3 regions of the Streptomyces sp. NBC_00464 genome follow, and region 1 is predicted to be linked to each of the others. Evidence: predicted binding sites of a transcription regulator. Region 1 holds the regulator's gene; each other region holds the start of a gene.
The links. The regulator HrcA, encoded in region 1, represses chaperone genes, less so after heat shock. The targets are predictions, from matches to a motif close to TTNGCACTCNGNNNNNCNGAGTGCNAA.
Positions count from the first base shown of each region.

Region 2: a site for HrcA is predicted at 1,393-1,419, ahead of groES (co-chaperone GroES). Genes of this name have one in related genera too.
Region 3: a site for HrcA is predicted at 6,273-6,299, ahead of groL (chaperonin GroEL). Genes of this name have one in related genera too.

Region 1 is NZ_CP107899.1:5,353,575-5,361,240, reverse strand. Features, by position in the region: gene OG912_RS24060 (nitronate monooxygenase) at 1-318, opposite strand, end outside; gene dnaJ (molecular chaperone DnaJ) at 433-1,569, opposite strand; gene hrcA (heat-inducible transcriptional repressor HrcA) at 1,570-2,586, opposite strand; gene OG912_RS24045 (MBL fold metallo-hydrolase) at 2,772-3,503, shown strand; gene OG912_RS24040 (DUF3097 domain-containing protein) at 3,529-4,359, shown strand; gene hemW (radical SAM family heme chaperone HemW) at 4,505-5,737, opposite strand; gene OG912_RS24030 (ATP-binding SpoIIE family protein phosphatase) at 5,791-7,666, opposite strand, start outside.
Region 2 is NZ_CP107899.1:2,775,550-2,783,215, forward strand. Features, by position in the region: gene groL (chaperonin GroEL) at 1-830, opposite strand, end outside; gene groES (co-chaperone GroES) at 935-1,243, opposite strand; gene OG912_RS12030 (hypothetical protein) at 1,508-1,837, opposite strand; gene OG912_RS12035 (polysaccharide deacetylase family protein) at 1,834-2,850, opposite strand; gene OG912_RS12040 (class I SAM-dependent methyltransferase) at 2,947-4,212, shown strand; gene OG912_RS12045 (hypothetical protein) at 4,223-4,588, opposite strand; gene OG912_RS12050 (hypothetical protein) at 4,641-5,306, opposite strand; gene OG912_RS12055 (VOC family protein) at 5,360-5,830, opposite strand; gene OG912_RS12060 (RNA polymerase sigma factor) at 5,894-7,144, opposite strand; gene OG912_RS12065 (YciI family protein) at 7,196-7,558, opposite strand; gene OG912_RS12070 (MFS transporter) at 7,602-7,666, opposite strand, start outside.
Region 3 is NZ_CP107899.1:3,239,777-3,247,442, forward strand. Features, by position in the region: gene OG912_RS14350 (eCIS core domain-containing protein) at 33-1,871, shown strand; gene OG912_RS14355 (CocE/NonD family hydrolase) at 1,868-3,559, opposite strand; gene OG912_RS14360 (TetR/AcrR family transcriptional regulator) at 3,666-4,382, shown strand; gene groL (chaperonin GroEL) at 4,487-6,112, opposite strand; gene OG912_RS14370 (cold-shock protein) at 6,508-6,714, opposite strand; gene OG912_RS14375 (MoaD/ThiS family protein) at 7,161-7,439, opposite strand; gene thrC (threonine synthase) at 7,481-7,666, opposite strand, start outside.

The sequences.
Region 1 (7,666 bases):
GCCGGTGTCGGTGTCGCCGAGCGGGGTCTCGTACCAGGATGTCTCGCCCGCGAGCTGATGCCGGTACACCTCGACGGCGGCCGGGTCGGCGAGGTTCGGCTGCGGCATGAACAGGTTGACGCCGAAGGGCTGGCCGGTGAGACCGCGCACCTGTTTGATCTCGTTGTACATGCCGTCCGTCGTCTTGTACCCGGCGGCCAGGAAGCCGAGCCCGCCGGCCTCGGCGACGGCCGCGACGAGCTGCGGACACGAGGTCCCACCCGCCATCGGGGCCTGCACGATCGGATACCGGCAGAGATCGGTCAACGCGGATGACATGACCGCATCGTGTCATGTCCCCCGTGTCCGGCGATACGCACCCCGGTGCCACATTTTGTCCACAATGCGGTACGGGCCCGGAATCCGGGCCCGTACGACATCGTTCACGTGGATCTAGCGGCCGTTGAACGCGTCCTTCAGACGCGAGAACAGACCCTGCTGCCCGGGCTGGAACTGGCCGGTGGGCCGCTCCTCGCCGCGCAGTTTCGACAGCTCGCGCAGCAGACGCTCCTGCTCCGGGTCCATCTTGGTCGGGGTCATCACCTCGACGTGCACGATGAGGTCGCCGCGCCCGCCGCCTCGCAGGTGCGTGATGCCGCGTCCGTGCAGCGGGACGGACTGGCCGGACTGGGTGCCCGGCCGGATGTCGACCTCCTCAAGGCCGTCGAGCGTCTCCAGCGGCACCTTGGTGCCGAGGGCCGCCGCCGTCATCGGGATGGTGACCGTGCAGTGCAGATCGTCGCCGCGCCGCTGGAACACGGCGTGCGGCAGCTCGTGGATCTCGACGTAGAGATCGCCGGCGGGGCCGCCGCCGGGGCCGACCTCACCCTCGCCCGCGAGCTGGATGCGGGTGCCGTTGTCGACACCTGCGGGGATCTTCACGGTGAGCGTGCGCCGCGAGCGGATGCGGCCGTCACCGGCGCACTCCGGGCACGGCGTCGGCACGACCGTACCGAAGCCCTGGCACTGGGGGCAGGGCCGCGAGGTCATGACCTGGCCGAGGAACGACCGGGTGACCTGGGAGACCTCGCCGCGGCCGCGGCACATGTCACAGGTCTGGGCGGAGGTGCCGGGTGCGGCACCCTCGCCACTACAGGTCGTACAGACGACGGCCGTGTCGACCTGGATGTCCTTGGTCGTACCGAAGGCCGACTCGGAGAGGTCGATCTCCAGCCGGATCATGGCGTCCTGGCCGCGGCGGGTGCGCGAACGGGGTCCGCGCTGCGACGCCGTGCCGAAGAACGCGTCCATGATGTCGGAGAAGTTGCCGAAGCCGCCCTGTCCGAATCCGCCCGCGCCACCGCCTCCGGAGGCGGACAGCGGGTCGCCGCCGAGGTCGTAGACCTGCTTCTTCTGAGCGTCCGACAACACCTCGTAAGCGGCGTTGATCTCCTTGAACCGCTCCTGGGTCTTCGGATCGGGGTTCACATCCGGGTGCAGCTCGCGGGCGAGCCTCCGGAAGGCCTTCTTGATCTCGTCCTGCGAAGCGTCGCGGCGCACGCCGAGTACGGCGTAGTAGTCCGTGGCCACTTACGACTCCGCCAGGATCTGTCCGACGTAACGTGCCACTGCGCGTACCGCTCCCATCGTTCCGGGGTAGTCCATGCGGGTCGGTCCGACCACGCCGAGTTTGGCGACTGCCTCGTCGCCCGAACCGTAGCCGACCGCGACGACGGACGTGGAGTTGAGCCCCTCGTGGGCGTTCTCGTGCCCGATACGTACGGTCATGCCCGAGTCCTTGGCCTCGCCGAGCAGCTTCAGCAGCACGACCTGCTCCTCCAATGCCTCCAGCACCGGCCGGATCATCACAGGGAAGTCGTGCCCGAAGCGGGTGAGGTTGGAGGTGCCGCCGATCATCAGCCGCTCCTCCGTCTCCTCGACGAGGCATTCGAGGAGGATCGAGAGCACGGTGGACACGGTTCCCCGGTCCTCGCTCTCGAATGATTCCGGCAGGTCCTGCACCAGCTGCGGGACGTCCGCGAAACGGCGTCCCACGACCCGGCTGTTGAGCCGGGCCCGCAGATCGGCGAGAGAGGTCTCACCGAACGGCGCGGGGCAGTCCACCAGCCGCTGTTCGACCCGGCCGGTGTCCGTGATCAGCACGAGCATCAGCCGGGCGGGGGCCAGCGAAAGCAGTTCCACGTGCCGCACCGTCGAGCGGGTCAGCGAGGGGTACTGCACGACGGCGACCTGCCGGGTCAGCTGCGCGAGCAGCCGTACGGTACGTCCCACGACATCGTCGAGGTCGACCGCGCCGTCGAGGAAATTCTGAATGGCACGGCGCTCCGGCGACGACAGGGGCTTGACGCCCGCGAGCTTGTCGACGAAGAGCCGGTAACCCTTGTCCGTCGGGATGCGTCCCGCGCTGGTGTGCGGCTGGGCGATGAAGCCCTCGTCCTCCAGCACCGCCATGTCGTTGCGGACGGTGGCCGGGGAGACCCCCAGCTTGTGCCGCTCCGTGAGCGCCTTGGAGCCGACGGGCTCCTCGGTGCCGACATAGTCCTGGACGATGGCGCGCAGCACTTCGAGTCTGCGTTCGCTGAGCATCGCGCACACCTCCAGCTGTGTACCTCGGTGGTTCTCGGGCCGTTCCCGGGTCTTCTCCTGGCACTCTGTGCGTACGAGTGCCAGCAATCCCCCGGCCAGTGTACGGCGACGGGGTAGCCCCCTAGCAAGGGCGACCGGCCACGCTACCGCGAGACTGCGCAGGTCGTTGCCGATAGCGTCGTCCCATGGACGCCTCTTGGGAAGAGTTCGGCTGGGAGCGACTCGGACACGGAGTGGGCCGGCGACGCCTTCCCGTGTGGGATGCAACGGTCGCACTGGTGGCCGGGACGGACGGAGTGCTGCTCTGCGACACCGGATCGTCACTGCGTGAAGCGGTGGAGGTACGCCGCCAGGCGCAGTCGCTGCTGGGCCAAAGGGTGACACATATCGCACTCAGCCACCCCCATTTCGATCATGTGCTGGGCACGGCCGCCTTCGCCGGGACGCAGGTGTACGGCGCCGGGGGCATGAGGGATGTGCTGCGGCACGGGGCGGACGAACTGCACGCCGACGCGGTGCGGCAGGGCCTGCCCGAACAGGACGCGGCGGAGTCCGCCGATGTCCTTGTGGCGCCCCACCACGAGGTGATCGCCGAATGGACGCTCGATCTGGGCGGCGGGCGCGAGGTGCTGCTGGTGAACGCGGGTCCGGCGCACAGCGGCCACGATCTGGCGGTGCTGGTGCCCGGCGTCTCCGACTCGCCGGCGATCGTGTTCTGCGGCGACCTGGTCGAGGAGTCCGGCGACCCCCAGGCCGGACCGGACGCATTCCCCGCGCGCTGGCCGGCGGCGCTGGACCGGCTGCTGGAGCTGGGCGGCGAGGACGCGTTGTACGTGCCGGGGCACGGGGCCGTGGTGGACGCCGCGTTCGTACGGGCCCAGCGCGACGACCTCGCTGCCCGGTTCGGCGTGTCGTAGCCCGCTCCCCGCTTATCGTCGTCCGATGCGCAGCTACCAGCCGGACCTGACCCCGCCGTGGAAGAAGTCCGCCCCCGCCCCCGAGGTGCCCGCCGACCCGGATCTGGTCGTGGAGGACGTCGCCACCGGCTTCTGCGGTGCCGTGATCCGGTGCGAGAAGACGGCCGAGGGCCCGACGGTGACCCTGGAGGACCGGTTCGGCAAGCACCGGGTCTTCCCGATGGCGCCGCGCGGCTTCCTGCTGGAGGGCCGGGTCGTCACGCTGGTGCGCCCGTCGGCGGGCGGCCCGGCCCGCCCCGCCCGTACGGCCTCCGGCTCGGTGGCCGTTCCCGGCGCGCGGGCCCGGGTGGCGCGGGCCGGACGCATCTACGTGGAGGGCCGGCACGACGCCGAGCTGGTGGAGCGGGTCTGGGGCGACGACCTGCGGATCGAGGGCGTGGTCGTGGAGTACCTGGAGGGCATCGACGACCTCCCCGCGATCGTGCGCGAGTTCTCGCCGGGCCCGGACGCGCGTCTGGGAGTGCTGGTCGACCATCTCGTACCGGGCTCCAAGGAGTCCCGGATCGCGGCGCAGATCTCGGACGGGAACGTCCTGGTGGTCGGCCACCCGTACATCGACGTGTGGGAGGCCGTGAAGCCGTCGTCCGTCGGGATCCCCGGGTGGCCGGTGGTGCCGCGCGGGCAGGACTGGAAGACGGGCGTGTGCCGGTCGCTGGGGTGGCCGGAGAACACGGGTGCGGCGTGGCAGCGGATCCTGTCGACGGTCCGCTCCTACCGGGACCTGGAGCCGGAGCTGCTGGGCCGGGTGGAGGAGCTGATCGATTTCGTGACGGCGCCGTCCACTTCCAGCCCATGAGTGACCGGGCCCGGCACACGTCCAGCCCCGCCGGCGCTTGAGGAGCGGGGTCCGGGGCGGAGCCCCGGCTACGGGAAGGGGCGGGTAGGGGAACAGGCCCGCCGCAGGCGCCACCCCCGCCACGCGACACGCACCACGCGCCCCCTCAGTCCACCAGGTCCCTCACCACCGCATCCGCCAGCAACCGCCCCCGCAGGGTCAGCACCGCCCGCCCCTCCCCGTACGGCCCCGGCTCCAGCAGCCCGTCGTCCACCGCCCGCCCCGCCGCCGCAAGCCCCGCCGGGGCGAGCAGCGACAGCGGGCAGCCGTCGACGAGCCGCAGCTCCAGCAGGATGCGCTCGACGCGCCGGTCCTCCGCGGAGAGGATCTCGCGGCCCGCGCCGGGCGAGCGCCCCTCGGCCAGCGCCTGCGCGTACGCCCCCGGGTGCTTCACGTTCCACCAGCGCACGCCGCCGACGTGGCTGTGCGCGCCGGGTCCGGCGCCCCACCAGTCGGCGCCGCGCCAGTACAGCTCGTTGTGCAGGCAGCGGCCCTCGGGGGTCCGGGCCCAGTTCGACACCTCGTACCAGGAGAAGCCGGCCGCGGCCATCGCCTCGTCCGCGATGAGATAGCGGTCGGCGTGCGCGTCGTCGTCCGTCATCGGGATCTCGCCGCGCTTGATCCGGCGGGCCAGCTGGGTGCCCTCCTCGACGATCAGGGCGTACGCCGACACATGGTCGGGCCCGGCGCCGATCGCCGCGTCGAGGGAGGCGCGCCAGTCGTCGTCGGACTCGCCCGGGGTGCCGTAGATCAGGTCGAGGTTGACGTGATCGAAGCCGGCCGCCCTCGCCTCGGCGACACACGCTTCGGGCCGGCCGGGCGTGTGGGTGCGGTCGAGGATCTTCAGGACGTGCTGCCGGGCGCTCTGCATCCCGAAGGAGATCCGGTTGAAGCCGCCCTCGCGCAGCTCCGCGAGATAGGCGGGTCCGACGGACTCCGGGTTCGCCTCGGTGGTGATCTCGGCGTCGTCCGCGAGCCCGAACTCCTCGCGGATCGCGGCCAGCATCCGGACCAGATCGGCGGCGGCCAGCAGCGTCGGCGTGCCGCCTCCGACGAAGACCGTACGGACCTGGCGGGGGTCGTCGCCGAGGACCTTGCGGGCCTGGCGGACCTCACCGATGAGATGGGAGGCGTAGTTGTCCCGGGAGGCCAGCGCACCACCGGAGCCGCGCAGCTCGGTAGCGGTGTAGGTGTTGAAGTCGCAGTAGCCGCAGCGGGTCGCGCAGTACGGCACGTGCAGATAGAAGCCGAGCGGGCGTTCGGCGGCGCCTTCCAGGGCATGGCGGGGCAGCGCCCCGTCGTCGGGCACGGGCTCACCATCGGGCAGTACGGAAGGCATACCGTCCATTGTCGCGCGCCGCCCGGCAACCGGACGCCACGCCCGGGACGGGGCTACTGGGCCTGGAGGACCAGCAGCGCCAGATCGTCGTCCGGCGGGCGCTCGGCGAAGGCGTGCACGGCGTGCTTGATGCGGTCCGCGATCCCCTCCGCGGTCAGCCCGGCGCAGCCGGAGAGCGCCTGCGCCAGCCCGTCGCCGTCGTCGAACATCAGCGGCCCCGAGCGCCGTTCCGTGACCCCGTCGGTGACGCACAGGAGGCTGTCGCCGGGGGCCAGGTCGAAGCTCTGGGTCTCGTACACCGCGTCGTCCATGACGCCGAGAAGCAGCTGGGGCTCGGCGGCCGGGCGCACCGTGCCGTCGGGGCGCAGCAGCAGCGGCAGCGGGTGCCCCGCGCTGACCAGGGTGCAGCGGGCGCCGCCGCCGGGCAGCGGCACGAGCTCCCCGTACAGCAGGGAGAGGAACCGGGACTGTCCGCTGTCCGCCGAGTGCTGGCCTCCGGCGGCGGCGACCATGAGCGCGGCCGCCTCGGCAGCCTCCATCGCGTCGTCGAGGAGCAGCCGGTTGAGGCGGACCAGGACCTCGTCGGCCTGGAAGCCCTCCCGGGCCAGCAGCCGCAGCCAGGGGCGGGCCAGTCCGGTCACGACGGCCGCTTCGGGGCCGCTGCCCTGGACGTCGCCGAGGACGAAGCACCAGCGATCGTTGGGGCACGGGAAGATGTCGTAGAAGTCACCCCCGACGACCCCGTCGTCGCTGGGTTCGTAGACGAGGGAGCTGACGACGCCCGGTATGTCGGCGACCTTGCTGGGCAGCAGTCCGCGTTGAAGGATGCGGCTGATGGTGGCCTGCCGGGTGTAGGCGCGGGCCGCGCCCACGGCGAGGCCGACCCTGCGGACGAAGTCCTCGATCAGGGCGGTGACCTCGTCGGGGACGCGGGCGATGCCTTCGCGGCCGAGGAGTACGGCGCCGAGGGTGCGGCCGCCCGAGGTGATCCGGTAGGCGAGGGCGACGCCTTCGGTCCCGTCCGGCTGACCGCCGTCCTCGGCGCTGCCGGGCCACGGCATAGAGACGGGTCCGGTGCCGACCCGCTCGGGGAGACGGAGCGGGTCGCCCTCCAGGAGGGTGCGCAGTGGCTGGATGCGGGTCTCGTCGACGTGCCAGACCTTGGCGAGCCGCGGGACGGCCGCGCGGCCCGCTGTCTCGGGCTCCAGCCAGATCGCGCACCAGTCGGCGAGCCGGGGCACGAGTAACTGTCCGGCGAGCGCGGCCACGATGTCCTCGTCGAGCTGGCCGGCCAGCAGGTCCGAGGCCTCGGCGAGGAAGGACAGCGCGCCGCGCCCCGCCCAGTCCGCGTCGTCGCGCAGGGCACGGCGGGCGGTGGGGGCGAGGAGTTCGGCGGCGCGCAGTCCGCGCTGGAATCCGGCCTCGGGGCGGGCGTCGGGGAAGGGGTTCCAGTCGTCGACGGGGAGCCGGGCCCAGACGGTCTTGAGGCCGGTGCGGTAGGTGATGCCCCAGCGTTCGGCGAGGGTGGCGACGAGTTCCAGGCCGCGCCCGTACTCGGCGGGCTCCCCCGGTGCGTCGGAGCCGTCGGTGCCGGTTTCGGGGCGGTCGCTGCGCACGGCGCGGGTCGGGTGGTGGTCGGAGACCTCCAGGACGAGCGCGGAGGACTCGTCCTCGGTCGCCTCCTCCAGCCGGAAGAGCAGTTCGACGTTGGTCCCGGCGTGCACGACGGCGTTGGTGACGAGTTCGCTGACGATGACCGCCGCGTCGTCGGACAGCCGCTCGCTGAAGCCGACGGCCGCGGGCAGCCCGAGCCCGCTCCACTCGGCGAGCGCCGCCGCGACGAACCGCCGGGCCGCGGAGGGCGCGAGCAGGTTCCCGGGCAGGCTCGTCCGGGCGACGGGCTGTGCGCCCGTGGACGCGCCAGTGGTT
Region 2 (7,666 bases), 2.6 Mb from region 1:
TTCACCGCGACGGCGTTGAAGGTGCCACGGATCTTGTTGACGACCAGGGTCGACAGGGCCTCGCCCTCGACGTCCTCGGCGATGATCAGCAGCGGCTTGGAGGCACCGGCCTGGATGACCTTCTCCAGGAGCGGCAGCAGCTCCTGGATCGAGCCGATCTTGCCCTGGTGGATCAGGATGTACGGGTCGTCGAGGACGGCCTCCATACGCTCCTGGTCGGTCACCATGTACGGGGACAGGTAGCCCTTGTCGAAGGCCATGCCCTCGGTGAACTCAAGGTCCAGACCGAAGGTGTTGGACTCCTCGACGGTGATGACACCGTCCTTGCCGACCTTGTCCATCGCGTCCGCGATGAGGTCGCCGACCTGGCTGTCCTGCGCGGAGAGCGCGGCCACGGCGGCGATGTCGGACTTGTCCTCGATCGGGCGGGCGGTCGCGAGGAGCTCCTCGGACACGGCCTTGACCGCGGCGTCGATGCCCTTCTTCAGGGCGGCCGGGGACGCACCCGCGGCCACGTTGCGCAGGCCCTCGCGGACGAGCGCCTGGGCCAGGACGGTGGCGGTGGTCGTACCGTCACCGGCTACGTCGTTGGTCTTGGTCGCCACCTCCTTCACCAGCTGGGCACCGAGGTTCTCGTACGGGTCGTCCAGCTCGACCTCGCGCGCGATGGTGACACCGTCGTTGGTGATGGTGGGCGCACCGAACTTCTTGTCAATGACGACGTTGCGGCCCTTGGGGCCGATCGTCACCTTGACCGTGTCGGCAAGCTTGTTGACGCCGCGCTCGAGGGCGCGACGGGCGTCCTCGTCGAACTTCAGGATCTTCGCCATGGAGCTGAACTGTCCTCTCAAAACCAAGAACTGCGCCCCTCGCCGCCCGGCTAGTTATTTCGCAGGGGGCCAGGGGCGCAGAACAGAAGCAAACGTTTGGTGAATTACTTCTCGATGATCGCGAGCACGTCGCGAGCCGAGAGGACGAGGTACTCCTCGCCGTTGTACTTCACCTCGGTGCCGCCGTACTTGCTGTACAGAACGACATCGCCGGTCTTGACGTCGAGCGGAAGACGCTCGCCGTTCTCGAAGCGGCCCGGGCCCACGGCCAGGACGACGCCCTCCTGGGGCTTCTCCTTGGCAGTGTCCGGAATGACCAGGCCGGAGGCCGTGGTCTGCTCGGCGTCGAGCGGCTGGACCACAATGCGGTCCTCGAGCGGCTTGATCGCAACCTTGGTGCTGGTCGACACGATCCGGTCTCCCCCTTCGGAGATCTCACGGGGTTATCAGTCTTTGGGTGGCGACCAGATGGGCCCGTCGTCGCGGGTGCCGGACCTGCTGGTCGCACAGTACTGCTGGCACTCTCCAGTGGGGAGTGCCAGCACTGAGACTATGACCGCGATTAGCACTCGGTCAAGCGGAGTGCCAATTCACGCCCCTCGTGGCGTCCGGCCGTTCGCCGTCGAGCCCGGCCCGGCACAGGGAGAACGCCACAGGCACCCGGACCGTTCCGCACGTCAGCCGTGCCGGCACCCCGCGTCCAGGACCGCCCCGTCGCGCGGCCCCGGCCGCTCCGGCCACCAGCGAACCGGCGGGCGCACCACCCGGGAGTCCCCGGCCACCGCGGGGCGGCCGCAGGCGACGACGACCATCGCCCCCGGCGCCCCGTGATCACCGCGCACGGCCGCGGGCCGCACCTCCGGGGCGCTCGGCGACGGGTTCATCCGCTGCGCCGCCTTCCGGCCCAGCCGCTCGATCGGGTCCACCGACTGTGCGCAGCCGGCGGTGACGGTCAGGAGCGCACCGGCGGTCAGCAGTCCGGCCAGCAGCCGGTGCGCCCTTCTCATACGTAGTCCTCCAGCCGGGCCACCGCGTATCCCTTGTCCGTGATGACCTTCATGACGGACCGGATCAGGTCGGGCATGCTGCCCTTCCACTCCTTCTTGCCGCGGAAGTGGGTGAGGATGATGTCGCCGGGGTGCAGGTCCTGGTCCTCCTCCCGCCACTCCATGTGGTCGGGGAACGCCTCCGCCGCCCACAGCGGTACGGCCGTGATGCCGCAGGACTTGGCGATCCGCAGGGTGTCGCCGTTGTAGTTGCCGTACGGCGGCCGGAAGAGCCGGGGGCGCTCGCCGTACTGCTTCTCGAGGATGTCCTGCTGGTCGCAGATCTCCTGTTTCTGCTCGGCATGGGAGAGCCCGGGCATGTAGCGGTGGTTCAGCGTGTGGTTGCCGAGGACGACCCCACGGGCCTGGGCCTCCTTGAAGTACGCGTAGTCGTCGCGCACCAGGTAGTCGCTGAGGAAGGCGCTGTACGGGATGTTCAGCTCCGACATCATCCGCAGCAGCTCGGGGTCCTTGTCGTCCCCGTCGTCCATCGTCAGGAAGACGATCTTCTCCTTGGTGGGGACCGTGGTGAAGACCGGCGGCAGCGACGCGTCGCCGCCCTCGACCTCGAAGCCCTTACGGGTGGTGAGGTGCGGCTTCACGGCGGGCGGGGCCGGCGGAGCCAGCGGGGTGCTCGCCAGTCCCCACTTCTTGGCGGCGACGGCCCGTGCGGCCTGGACGCGGCGCGCCTTCTCGGCCTGCGCCGCGGCGGAACCGGCCGCTCCCGCCGGGGCGCCCTTCGGCGGTCCGGCATGGGCCGCCGCCTCGCGCACCGGGTCGGCCGCGGCCCGCTGTCCGGTCTCGGCCGCGCAGCCCGAGGCGGCTGCGGCGACCAGGAGTGCGGCGAGCACCGCATAGCCCGGCCGGCGCCGCAGGTGGCCCTGCCCGCGCTTCCTGCGCCCCTGTCCGCCCGATGCCGCACCCGGTCTGAGACGCTTCATGGCAAATTCTTCCTTTTGTCGTACTGGCTGCATGGCGCCGCATCCTGCCAGCCCGGGATCGGGTATCCGGGCCGACACAGCACCCGCCCCGCACGGTCCCCCGCCTGGCGCGCAGCCGACTGGCCCACAATGGGGCGGGTGAACGCTCTCGCCCCGACCGGCCCGTCCGACGCCCCCGACCCGTCCGACGCCCCAGACCCCCTCGCCGCCTTCCTGGCCCTGCGCGCCCCCGAGGGCGCCGAACTGCTGGCCGGGCTGCGGTCGTACGACCCCGCCACCGAACTGGCCACCGCCACCCGGCTGCGCCGCAGCCACCCGGCCGCCCTCGTATCGGCGGCGCTGGGGCAGGCCCGGCTGCGGCAGCGGGCGGTGGCGAAGTTCGGCGCCGAGGACGCGCACCGGATGTTCTTCACGCCGAACGGGGTCGAGCAGGCGACCCGCACCTCGGTGGCCGGCTACCGCGCGCGCCGGTTCGCGGACGCCGGGGTGCGCAGCGTCGCCGACCTCTGCTGCGGGATCGGCGGCGACGCGATCGCCCTGGCCCGCGCCGGGATCTCCGTCCTCGCCGTGGACCGCGACCCGCTGACCGCCGAGGTGGCCCGTGCCAACGCCGCCGCGCTCGGCCTGGACGCGCTGATCGAGGTCCGGTGCGCCGACGTCACGGAGATCGACACCACGCCCTACGACGCGGTCTTCGTCGACCCGGCCCGCCGGGGCGGACGCGGCCGGATCTTCGACCCCGAGGCGTACTCCCCGCCCCTGTCCTGGGCGACCGCGGCTGCGCTGAAGGCGCCCAGGGCCGCCCTGAAGATCGCCCCGGGCGTCCCGCACGAGGCGATCGGGCCGCAGGCGGAGGCCGAGTGGATCTCGGACGGCGGCGACGTGAAGGAGGCGGTGCTCTGGTTCGGCGAGGGCTTCGAGGCGGGCTCCTACCGCGCGACCCTGCTCCCGTCGGGCGCCACCCTGTCCGCTCCGGCCGCGCTGCCCGCCCCGCCGGTGGGCCCGGTGGGCCGCTATCTGTACGAGCCGGACGGCGCGGTGATCCGGGCGCATCTGGTCGCCGACATCGTGGAGCGGTGCCACGGCAGGCTGTTCGACGAGATGATCGCGTACGTCACGAGCGACGAGCTGTACGACTCCCCGTACACCGCAGGTTACGAGATCACCGATCAGCTGCCCTTCAACATGAAGCGGCTGAAGGCGCTGCTGCGGGAGCGGAAGGTCGGCGTCCTCACCGTCAAGAAGCGCGGCTCCGCGGTCGAACCGGAGGAACTGCGCAGGAAGATGAAGCTCCAGGGCCCGAACGCGGCAACGGTCTTCCTGACCCGGGTCGCGGACGCGCCGACGATGCTCGTCGGCCGCCCCGTGACCGGCCCGGAGGCCGGCCGCGGCTGACGGACCGGCGCTACGCGAGGTCGGTCAGGTCCTCCGCGTAGACCTGCGAGAGCGGCTGCGGGCCCACGTACTGCTGGCAGTTGCACTGCCCCGACTCGAAGCGCACCGGCTTCTTCTGCTCGTCCCACGCGGTCGGCACCTCGACCCGCTCGTGGCACTTGCCCCGCTTGTCGTGCTTGGCGAGGTGGTGCGTGCAGCCGCAGACCGGTTCCGGCGGCCGGTTCGCCGCCTCGACCGCCAGCCGTTCCTGCTTACCGGCCTCCAGCAGTTCCAGCCTGCGGGCGTGCCGATTGCGCAGCGCCGTACGGACGTTGTCGACCACCCAGCCGAAACCGCCCGTCCAGAAGATGATGAGCACCCACCAGTACCACTCCATGAAAACGCCCTCCCCCGGAGTAACCCGCGCACGCCCCAGGATAGGGCCGGGGTCAGCGGTGGGCGCCGCCGCCGGAGGAAACGAGCGGCTCGGGCGCGACCCCGCCGGCCAGCGTCCTGAGGACCCAACGCCGGTGCCAGAAAGCCTTGATGATGCCAACGAGGCCGATGAGCCAGCCGATGAAACCGAGGCCCATGATCAGGGCCATCAGGCCGTAGGTGTCGCTGCCGCGTACGGCGCCCGCGGGCACGGCGAAGCAGGCGTACAGCCCGAAGGCACAGAGCGCGAAGGAGCCCAGCAGCCAGGCGAGGCTCACGCCGGGCAGCCGGAACGCGCTGTCGCCCGCCGGGTCACGGTCCAACGCGCCCCACTGCGCGAGCAGTCGGCGGATCTCCCGGTCCCGGCGCAGGCCGATGACGACGAGGATGACCGCCGGCACCAGGCAGCAGGCGCCCATGACCAGCATGATCGCGCCGATGAAGGCGCTGATGACGTCGTACGACTCCTCGAAGGTGATGAACGCCGCGCCGATCAGCGCCCAGCCGAGCGCACCGAGCGCACCCCACAGCCACAGCAGCCCGAGCCGGCCGGGCCCGAGGTGCATCTTCACCAACGCCCCGAGAATGAAGGCCCGGTCGGCGAGCAACGCGCTCCGGTCGGGCCAGGAACGTATCTCCACGGGCGGCGGGGGCGGCGGCAGCGCTGAGCGAGGGGACATGGGTCCGACCCTATCGAGCGCCGGGCGCCGCCCCACGCCCGAGTGATCACATGTCAGGCATTGCGCAGGGCCTCGATGTCCAGGCGCTTCATGCCGAGCATCGCCTTCATGGCGCGGGCCGCCTTCTCCGGGTCGGGATCGGTCAGGGCTTCACCGAGACCGGGCGGGATGATCTGCCAGGAGACGCCGAACCTGTCCTTGAGCCAGCCGCACTGGCTCTCCTGGCCGCCGTCCGCGGTGAGCTCGTCCCACAGACGGTCCGCCTCCTCCTGCGAGTCGCAGTCGACGGAGAGCGAGACCGCCTCGCTGAAGGGGAACTCGGGGCCGCCGTCGAACGCGATGTACTCGGCGCCGTCCAGCTGGAAGCGGACGGTCATCACCGCCCCCTCCTCGCCGGGCGACGCGGCCGTCCAGCGGGTCACGTCCAGGACGCGCGAGTCACCGCCGATGACGGAGATGTAGTGGTTCGCAGCCTCCTCGGCCTGGTTCTTGTCGAACCACAGGAACGTGGTGACCTTCTGCATGGTCTTCTCCTCACGCGGTGGTACCGGGTGCCGTGCAAGGTAGACCGGCGGTGGCCCCGGAACTCATCGGCCGGCCCGGTCCAGGAGCAGGGCCCGTTCCCGCTCGTTGCGGGTGAGCTCCGCCGCCCGTACGAACTCGGCGCGTGCCTCGTCCGTACGCCCCATCCGCTCCAGCAGATCCCCGCGGACGCTCGGCAGCAAGTGGTACGTCTTGAGCGCGGGGTCGGTGGCCAGCGCGTCGACGAGGGCGAGAGCGGCGGCCGGCCCCTCGGCCATGGAGACGGCGACCGCGCGGTTGAGCTCGACGACCGGGGACGGGGTCAGGGCGGCGAGCCGGTCGTAGAGCGCGGCGATGGCTGCCCAGTCGGTGTCCTCGTAGCGCGCCGCCCGGGCATGGCAGGCGGCGATGGCCGCCTGGAGGGCGTACGGGCCCAGGGCCTGCCCCGCCTCCGCGGCCGTTTCGCCCGCCCGGAGCAGGGCCGCGTAGCCGCGGCGGATCAGCAGCCGGTCCCAGCGGGCCCGGTTCTGGTCGGCGAGCAGCACCGGGGCGCCGTCCGGTCCGGTCCTGGCGGCGGTGCGCGCGGCCTGGAGCTCCAGCAGGGCGGCCAGTCCGTGCACCTCGGCTTCACCCGGCGTCAGCCCGGCCAGCACCCGGGCCAGCCGCAGCGCGTCCTCGCAGAGGCCGGGGCGCAGCCAGTCGTCGCCGGCGGTCGCGGCGTAGCCCTCGTTGAAGACCAGGTAGATGACTTCGAGCACCGATCCGAGGCGGGCGGCGCGCTCGGGGCCGTACGGCACCTCGAAGGGCACTCGGGCCCGGCCGAGCGCCCGTTTGGCGCGGACGATCCTCTGGGCGACGGCCGGCTCGGTCGTGAGGAAGGCGCGGGCGATCTCCTCGGTGGTGAGGCCGCCGAGGAGGCGCAGGGTGAGGGCGATCCGGGCGTCGGTGGAGAGCACCGGGTGGCAGGAGGTGAAGATCAGCCGCAGCAGGTCGTCGTCGATCCGGTCCGGGTCCGCGGCACCCGGGTCCGGTTCGCCGGAGACGGTCTCCACGTCGCGGCCCATCTCGGCCAGCTTGCGGGCGTACGTCTCGCGGCGGCGTACGAGGTCGATGGCGCGGTGCTTGGCCGTGGCCATGAGCCAGGCTCCCGGGTTGTCCGGGACGCCCGACTCCGGCCACTGCTCCAGCGCGGCGACCAGGGCGTCCTGCGCGAGCTCCTCGGCGATGCCCACGTCCCGGACGATCCGGGCGACACCGGCGATGATCCGCGCGGACTCGATCCTGAATACCGCCTCAACCGCGCTCGCTGCCGTCACGGCCACCCATCAGAGCAGCCGCCCCGGGCCCGGGCAAGCGCGGCCGGCCGGTCAGCCGGTCGCTTCGTCGATGGCCCGGACCTCGGAGGTGACGCTCCAGCTCTCCGGGTGGCACTGCAGGAACCGCCTGGTCCACTCCAGGGCCTCTTCCTTGTCCTTGCACTGGAGGATGGCGTACCCGCCGACGACCTCCTTGGTCTCGGTGAAGGGCCCGTCGGTGTAGCTGAGCTTTCCGCCGGACCAGTGGACCCGGGTGGCCTGGGCGGTAGGGGTGAGGCCGGCCGTCTCCAGCATCACGCCCGCCTTGCTGATCTCCTCGAACAGGGCGCCCATGCGCTTCTCGAAGTCCGGGTCGGGCTCGAAGCCGGCGGCGGCCTGCTCGTCGATGCGGATGAGGGACATGAAGCGCGGCATGGTGACTCCTCGGTCGGAAGGGCGGGGACCTCTTCCCCGCCTCTCACCTGTGCGTCGAACGGGAGACAGCCGAATCGACACTTCCCCCGGAATTCTTCAAAGAAATGT
Region 3 (7,666 bases), 2.1 Mb from region 1:
GTTCACCCCGCCCAGCCCGGAAGGTCACCCGGATGCGCCCGCACGCCTCCAAGCCCGCCCATGACGACGCCGGCACCGATCGTGCGACGGCGAGCAAGCCTTCTCGTACGCCGGAGAGAGCCGCAGGCGCCACGCAGCAGGAGTCGCTCCCGCAGGGGTTGCTCCAGCAGGGGGTGCCCATCCTTCCGCGCGCGGCGGGGAACGCGGCCGTGGTCCAGATGCTGCGTCAGGCGGGCCACCCCGGGGTCGAGGAGGCTCACCAGCACGGCGGGGGCTGCGGGCACGAGTATCAGCAGGACGAGCCGGCCTCGGTGCAGCGCTCCGCCGTGCATGACGTGCTGCGCTCCGCAGGGCAGCCGCTGGACAGCGGAACCCGTACGGACATGGAGGCCCGGTTCGGCGCCGACTTCGCCGACGTACGCATCCACAACGACGGCGCCGCCCGCACCTCCGCCGCCGAGATCGGCGCTCGCGCGTACACCTCGGGAAGCCACATCGTGCTGGGCGACGGCGGGGGCGACCGGCACACCCTGGCCCATGAGCTGACCCACGTCATCCAGCAGCGCCAGGGCCCGGTGAGCGGCAACGACAACGGCGGCGGCCTCAAGGTCTCCGACCCCTCCGACCGGTTCGAACGGGAGGCGGAGGCGCAGGCGACGCGCGTCCTGTCCGGCAGCGCCCCGGTCCGTGCGGCAGCGGAGGCGACGGCCCACGCGCACGGCTCCGGCGAGCCGTCCGTGCAGCGGATGCGCAGCAACAACCCGCACGGCGTCACCGGCGGCGAGCACAACGGGTGGGAGCTGACCGCTCACCACGTCGTCGCCCACTCCCAGCTGACCGGCGCACTGAACTCCATGGACGGCGGGAAGCAGGCGACGCTGCTGCGCCAGGCGGTGCCCGAGGTGATCACCGACACGATGCTGGCGAATCTGAAGGTCAAGATTCCGGCGCACCTGAACAAGGACGACTTCAGGACCAGGTTGCGCGCCGCGCTGGTCAAGAAGGGCGGGGGCGACACGGCCGAGTTCCTGGGGAACAACCTCAAGGAGCTCCGCTATGCCTTCTACGAGTGGCAGGGCGGCAATCAGTTCTTCGGCCCCAACACCAGCCTCCGCGCGGAACCGACCGGTAGCGGGGAGGACACGGACTACGACGGCCTGTCGTTCTCTCCGCTGGGTGCCGCGCGGTTCACGGATCTCACCGCGCTGGGCGACGAGCTGAAGGCCGCGAACGCGGCCGGCGACAAGGATAGGCAGGCCCACCTGCTGCGCCAGATCCTGAGCATCACCGTGAACTCCGCCCCGCGTCCGTTCGACGCCTCGGCCTGGACCGAGGTGACCTCCTTGGCGGAGGTGGACCGGCTGGCCGAAGCCCTGGGCCGGGACCACATGCGGGGCTACACCTACTTCATGATGCGGATGGACGACATCGCGAAGGGGCGGTACACCGGGATCTCCCAGAACGAGGACAGGACGAAGTTCTTCTACTACGGTCAGCCGATCCAGTCGTTGGAGGTCAAGGGCTCGTTCATCTACATCAAGCTGAACACGCAACAGGAAACGGTCGTGACGAAGAAGCAGGTGGCGCTCGCCGAACTCCTGCCCGACGCCCAGCTCCTCGCCGGGAAAATGGAGTTCGACCTGCCCGCCGGTGGTCGCCTCAACAACGGCGCCCTCGCCCTGGACGGATACGCCGGATCGGTCCCCGTCGAGCAGATCTCGCCCACCCGGTTCCGGATGGACCAGAACATCTTCCGGAACCGGAAGCTCGACACGGACGACGCCGGGATGAAGCTGTCCGACTTCTGCGTGCAGGTCGGCGTCCCGACCTCCACCTTCCTGCCCCGCGTTCTGGTGGAGGCCATGGCCTAGGACCGCTCGCCCGGACCGTACGGCAGCACGAGCGCGGAGTCCGCGTGCACGGTGACGCGCACCGGCACGAACTCCGTCGCGTCCACCCGGGATTCGCCCGTGCCGGGGTTCGGCGCATAGCGCGGGTGGGCGCCCGCGCTGATCTGCCAGCGGATGCGGTGGCCTGCGGCGAAGCGGTACGCGGTGGAGCTCATCGGGACGGCGACATGGGCCGGGTCCTCACCTGACGTACGCAACCGGGCGATTCCGTCGCAGACGTTGGTGGAGCGGCCGGCCGCGTCCACGTCGCACAGCCGGGTGAAGACGTCCGCGTGCCCGCTGTCCGTGGACGCGCCGATCCTCGCGGAGACCGCGCCCAGCACCGTGACGGGCTCGGTCAGGACCGGGCCGGTGAAGGTGAGGACGTCGTCGCGGGACTCCAGCGTGCCGTTGTCCCGGGCGCCGGCCGGGAGGGAGAGCAGCGGGCCGCCGAGGGAGGGCGTCGGGTCGGCGGGGTCGTGGCGGAAGGCGGCCAGGGGGGCGGTGTCCGTGGGCGGCTGCCGGGTGAGGTGGCCGTCGGCGGTCGGGAACCAGGAGGTGGTGGCCGGGTCGAGCGGCCACGCGTCGAGGTCCTGCCACGCCGCGTCCGCGCCGCCCATGTGCACGCGTACGGGGGTGGGGCGCAGCTCCGAGGGGTCGTCGCACAGGTGGGCGCGGAGCCAGGCCAGGCTCTCGGCGAACACTTCGGGCCAGCCCTGCTGCAGGGCGGAGGCGTGGGTCCAGGGGCCGGCGAGCAGGGCCGTCTCGCCGCCTGCCGCGCGCAGCCGTGCGTACTGCGCGAAGGTCTGGTCGACGAGGGCGTCGTGCCAGCCGGTGACGAGGGCGGTGGGGATGCCCGGACGGTCGGCGGCCCCGGCCGCCGACGCTCCCCGCCAGTACGGGTCGTCCGCGTCCGGGTGCGTCATCACGGCGTCGAGCCAGGGCACCTCCTGCCCGAGTGCGGCCGTGTAGGCCCCCTTGAGCGGACGGGTGTTGACGATGTCCTTCAGGTGGCGCTTCAGCCGCAGCGTCGCCTTGATGAACGGCCCCATGCCGCGGTGCTGGTACGTCATCCCGGCGCCGACGAGCAGCGCGTTCTCCAGGTGGAGCACGCCGTCGGTGTGGAAGAGGGCGTACGGGTCGTGCAGGCCGACCTGGACCACCATGGCCTTCAGTTCCGGCGGCGGGTCCAGGGCGAGCGCCCACTGGACGTAGCCGAGGTAGCTGGGTCCGACGGTGCCCAGGGTGCCGTTGAACCAGGGCTGTTCGCGCAGCCAGTTCACCGTGGCGAGGCCGTCTGCGGCCTCGTTGCGCCAGAGGTCGAAGGTGCCGCCCGAGCCGCCGGTGCCGCGGCAGCTCTGGAGGATCACGTGGAAGCCCTGTTCGGCGAAGAGGATCCCGTACTGGGGGGACCAGGGCACGCCCCGGCCGTAGGGCGAGCGCACGAGGAGGGTGGGGAAGTCGCCCGCCTCGCGGGGGAAGTAGTGGTCCGTGATCAGGGGGCTGCCGTCGGCGGCGGGGACCGTCAGCCCCGGCTCCCAGCCGACCCGGTGGCGTCTCGCCGGGAGCCCGCGCCAGGTGGCCCGCATCATCCGGGCGGAGAGCGGGGGCTTCGCGGCCGACGGCGTCCGGGCGGGCCTCTGCAGGGCGTCGTGCGTGCGTGATGTCATCGTTCGCCTCCATCGCTCCACTCATTCTCGTACTGTGTACGAGAATAGACGATGCTTGGATGAGCGGGACAGCAGCCGCAGCAGTGAGGAAGGGAACGGCAGGATCGTGACCCGTGCCGAAGGGGCGGGCGCCACCGGCGTCGACCCCCGAGAACTCTGGCTGACCCCGGACCGGCCCCGCCGGGGGCGCAGGCCCGCCTTCAGCCGCGAGGCGATCACGGTGGCGGCCGTCGCCCTGGCCGACGCCGAGGGAATCGAAGCGGTCACCATGCGGCGGGTCGCCGCCGAGGTGGGCGCCGGCGTCATGTCGCTCTACAGCTACGCCCCCGACAAGGAGACGCTGCTGGACCTGATGATCGACCACGTCAACGGCGAACTGTCCGCGTCCGCTCCGCTCACCGGCGACTGGCGGGCCGACCTCAAGGCCATCGGGCACCTCCAGCGCGACCACATGCTCCGCCACCCCTGGCTGGCCACGGCGGTCCCCGCCCGCCGGACGCTCGGCCCCCGCACCCTCGCCTTCCTGGAGCACGCTCTGGCCGCCCTGCGGCCCAGCGGTCTCGACGGCGGCGCCCGGCTTGAGGTCTTTGCCCAGCTCACCGCGTTCGTGGCCGGGCACGTGGCCCACGAGGTGGCGCAGGCCGAGGCCGCCCTGTCGCCGGACCGCGCCGCGGCCGAGGCGCTCTACCTCACCACCGTCGCGGCGGACGGCCACCACCCGGAACTGGCGGAGGCTCTCGCCTCGGCCGCCCGCCCGGTCACCCCCGACGCCACGTTCGCCCGCTTCCTGAACCGGCTGGTGGACGGGCTGGACGCGGACTGACCGGGCGGGCCCGGCCCGTACATACGACGACACCGGCCCCCGGGGACGAATCCCCGGGGGCCGGTGTCATGTACTGCTGTGCAGGAACTACCGATCCGTCAGGATCAGAAGTCCATGTCACCGCCCGGCATGCCGCCCGGAGCGCCGCCGGCAGCGGCCTTCTCCGGCTTGTCGGCGATGACGGCCTCGGTGGTGAGGAAGAGCGCGGCGATGGACGCGGCGTTCTGCAGGGCGGAGCGCGTGACCTTCGCCGGGTCGAGAATGCCCTCGGCGATCATGTCGACGTACTCGCCGGTCGCGGCGTTGAGGCCGTGACCGATCGGCAGGTTGCGCACCTTCTCGACGACGACGCCACCCTCGAGACCACCGTTGACGGCGATCTGCTTGAGCGGAGCCTCCAGCGCCAGCTTGACGGCGTTGGCGCCGGTCGCCTCGTCACCCGTGAGCTCGAGCTTCTCGAAGACGGCCGAGGCCTGGAGCAGAGCCACGCCACCACCGGCGACGATGCCCTCCTCGACGGCGGCCTTGGCGTTGCGCACCGCGTCCTCGATGCGGTGCTTGCGCTCCTTGAGCTCGACCTCGGTCGCGGCACCGGCCTTGATGACGGCCACGCCGCCGGCCAGCTTCGCGAGGCGCTCCTGGAGCTTCTCGCGGTCGTAGTCCGAGTCGGAGTTCTCGATCTCGGCGCGGATCTGGTTGACGCGACCCTGAACCTGGTCGCTGTCACCGGAGCCGTCGACGATCGTCGTCTCGTCCTTGGTGATGACGACCTTGCGGGCGCGGCCGAGCAGGTCGAGACCGGCGTTCTCCAGCTTGAGGCCGACCTCCTCGGAGATGACGGTGCCACCGGTGAGGATGGCGATGTCGCCGAGCATGGCCTTGCGGCGGTCACCGAAGCCCGGGGCCTTGACGGCGACGGACTTGAAGGTGCCACGGATCTTGTTGACGACCAGGGTCGACAGGGCCTCGCCCTCGACGTCCTCGGCGATGATCAGCAGCGGCTTGCCGGACTGCATGACCTTCTCCAGCAGCGGAAGGAGGTCCTTCACGTTGCTGATCTTCGAGTTCACGATCAGGATGTACGGGTCGTCCAGGGACGACTCCATGCGCTCCATGTCCGTGGCGAAGTACGCCGAGATGTAGCCCTTGTCGAAGCGCATACCCTCGGTGAGCTCCAGCTCCAGACCGAAGGTCTGGGACTCCTCGACGGTGATGACGCCTTCCTTGCCGACCTTGTCCATGGCCTCGGCGATGAGCTCGCCGATCTGGGTGTCAGCGGCGGAGATGGAGGCGGTCGAAGCGATCTGCTCCTTGGTCTCCACGTCCTTGGCCTGCTCCAGGAGGGCGGCGGAGACGGCCTCGACGGCCTTCTCGATGCCCCGCTTGAGAGCCATCGGGTTGGCGCCTGCGGCCACGTTGCGAAGGCCCTCGCGGACGAGCGCCTGAGCGAGAACGGTGGCGGTGGTCGTACCGTCGCCGGCGACGTCGTCCGTCTTCTTGGCGACCTCCTTGACCAGCTCCGCACCGATCTTCTCGTACGGGTCCTCCAGCTCGATCTCCTTGGCGATGGAAACACCATCGTTGGTGATCGTGGGGGCGCCCCACTTCTTCTCAAGGACGACGTTGCGGCCCTTGGGGCCGAGGGTGACCTTGACGGCGTCGGCGAGCTGGTTCATGCCGCGCTCAAGACCGCGCCGGGCCTCCTCGTCGAAGGCGATGATCTTGGCCATATGAAGTGGTCCTCCCGGACAGGGGTGGATTTCTCCGGACCGAGTGGCGCCCGCGACGGACGGCCTGCGTGCCTACCGGTTCCTTGCCCCGGAGGCCTGCGGGCCTCACCGGCCCGGTCCAAGTTTCTGTCACTCTCACCCAGAGAGTGCTAACCAATAATTAGCACTCGACCCCCGAGAGTGCAAGCGTCCCCCTCGGAGTGTGGACAGCCACAGGCGGCACGCCCCCCTCGGAGCGTGGACAGCCACAGGCGGCACGCCCCCCTCGGAGCGTGGACAGCCACAGAGGGCACGGCGGAAGCGGCCCGGGACGCGCGAAGGGCCCGTACCTGTGGGGTACGGGCCCTCCGTGCGTGAGTAGTGTCGTCGACCGACTGCGTCGAACCCGGCCGGGCTCAGCCGACGGCGAGCTTGACCATGTCCGCCTGCGGCCCCTTCTGGCCCTGCGAGATCTCGAATTCAACTCGCTGACCCTCTTCGAGGGTGCGGTACCCGTCCATCTGGATCGCGCTGTAGTGGACGAAAACATCCGCACCACCGTCGACCGCGATGAAGCCGTACCCCTTCTCCGCGTTGAACCACTTGACGGTGCCCTGAGCCATGCCTAACTCCCCTATTACTGGCCCTTGCACGGGACCACACTTCGCGGACCCGGGTCAGAACTCACCCTCCGACAGGAGAGGGTGTGTGCGCCGGAACGCGTCGACCGCGGCCGAATGTATCTGCCCAACTGCCCTCTGCAACAGGTCAATCGGACGAGAATTCTGGGCAGCACCGATCGCCTCAATATGGGGATTTCGTGAGAATCCAGGGCAAGTCCGGCCAGGCAAAGGCGACTTATGGCGCAAGGGGCTCACGTACTTTGGCTGCTTCTTGTCGTGGCCAGGCGCATTCTCATATGCGGGTGGCACGGGCAGCGGAGGGGACTTCCCTCACCCTATCGCGCTCAACCATGCAGAATTGCCCCCTCCGCTTCTGTCGCAGAGGGGGCAATTCCGGTGACACGGTGGAGTCGGGCCGGCCCCGACCGGGGGCTCGGCCCGCGGGCTCAGCAGCCGCCGGCGACCGCCGGGATGATCGAGACACCGGCGCCGTCCGGGGTGACCGCGTCCAGGCCGCCCTCGAAGCGCACGTCGTCGTCGTTGACGTACACGTTCACGAAGCGGCGCAGCTTGCCCTGGTCGTCCAGGACGCGGGCGGCGATGCCCGGGTGGTCCTTCTCCAGGGACTCGATGACCTGGGAGAGGGTCGCGCCCTCGGCCGGGACCTCGGCCTGGCCGCCCGTGTAGGTGCGGAGGATGGTGGGGATACGGACCTTGACGCTCATGGTGGGTGCCCTTCCTGGAGTCTCGGGTGGTCGGGAGCTGCTCAGCTGGTGGTGGCGAGTCCGGCGGCGCGGAAGGCTTCCAGGCTCGGCCGGATCGTGGCGCTCGCCTGCGAGGTGGCGGCCACCGCGTCCAGCGTCTTGAGGCCGTCACCGGTGTTCAGGACGACGGTGGTGAGCGACGGGTCCAGCAGGCCGGCCTCGATCAGCTTCTTCGTCACGCCGACCGT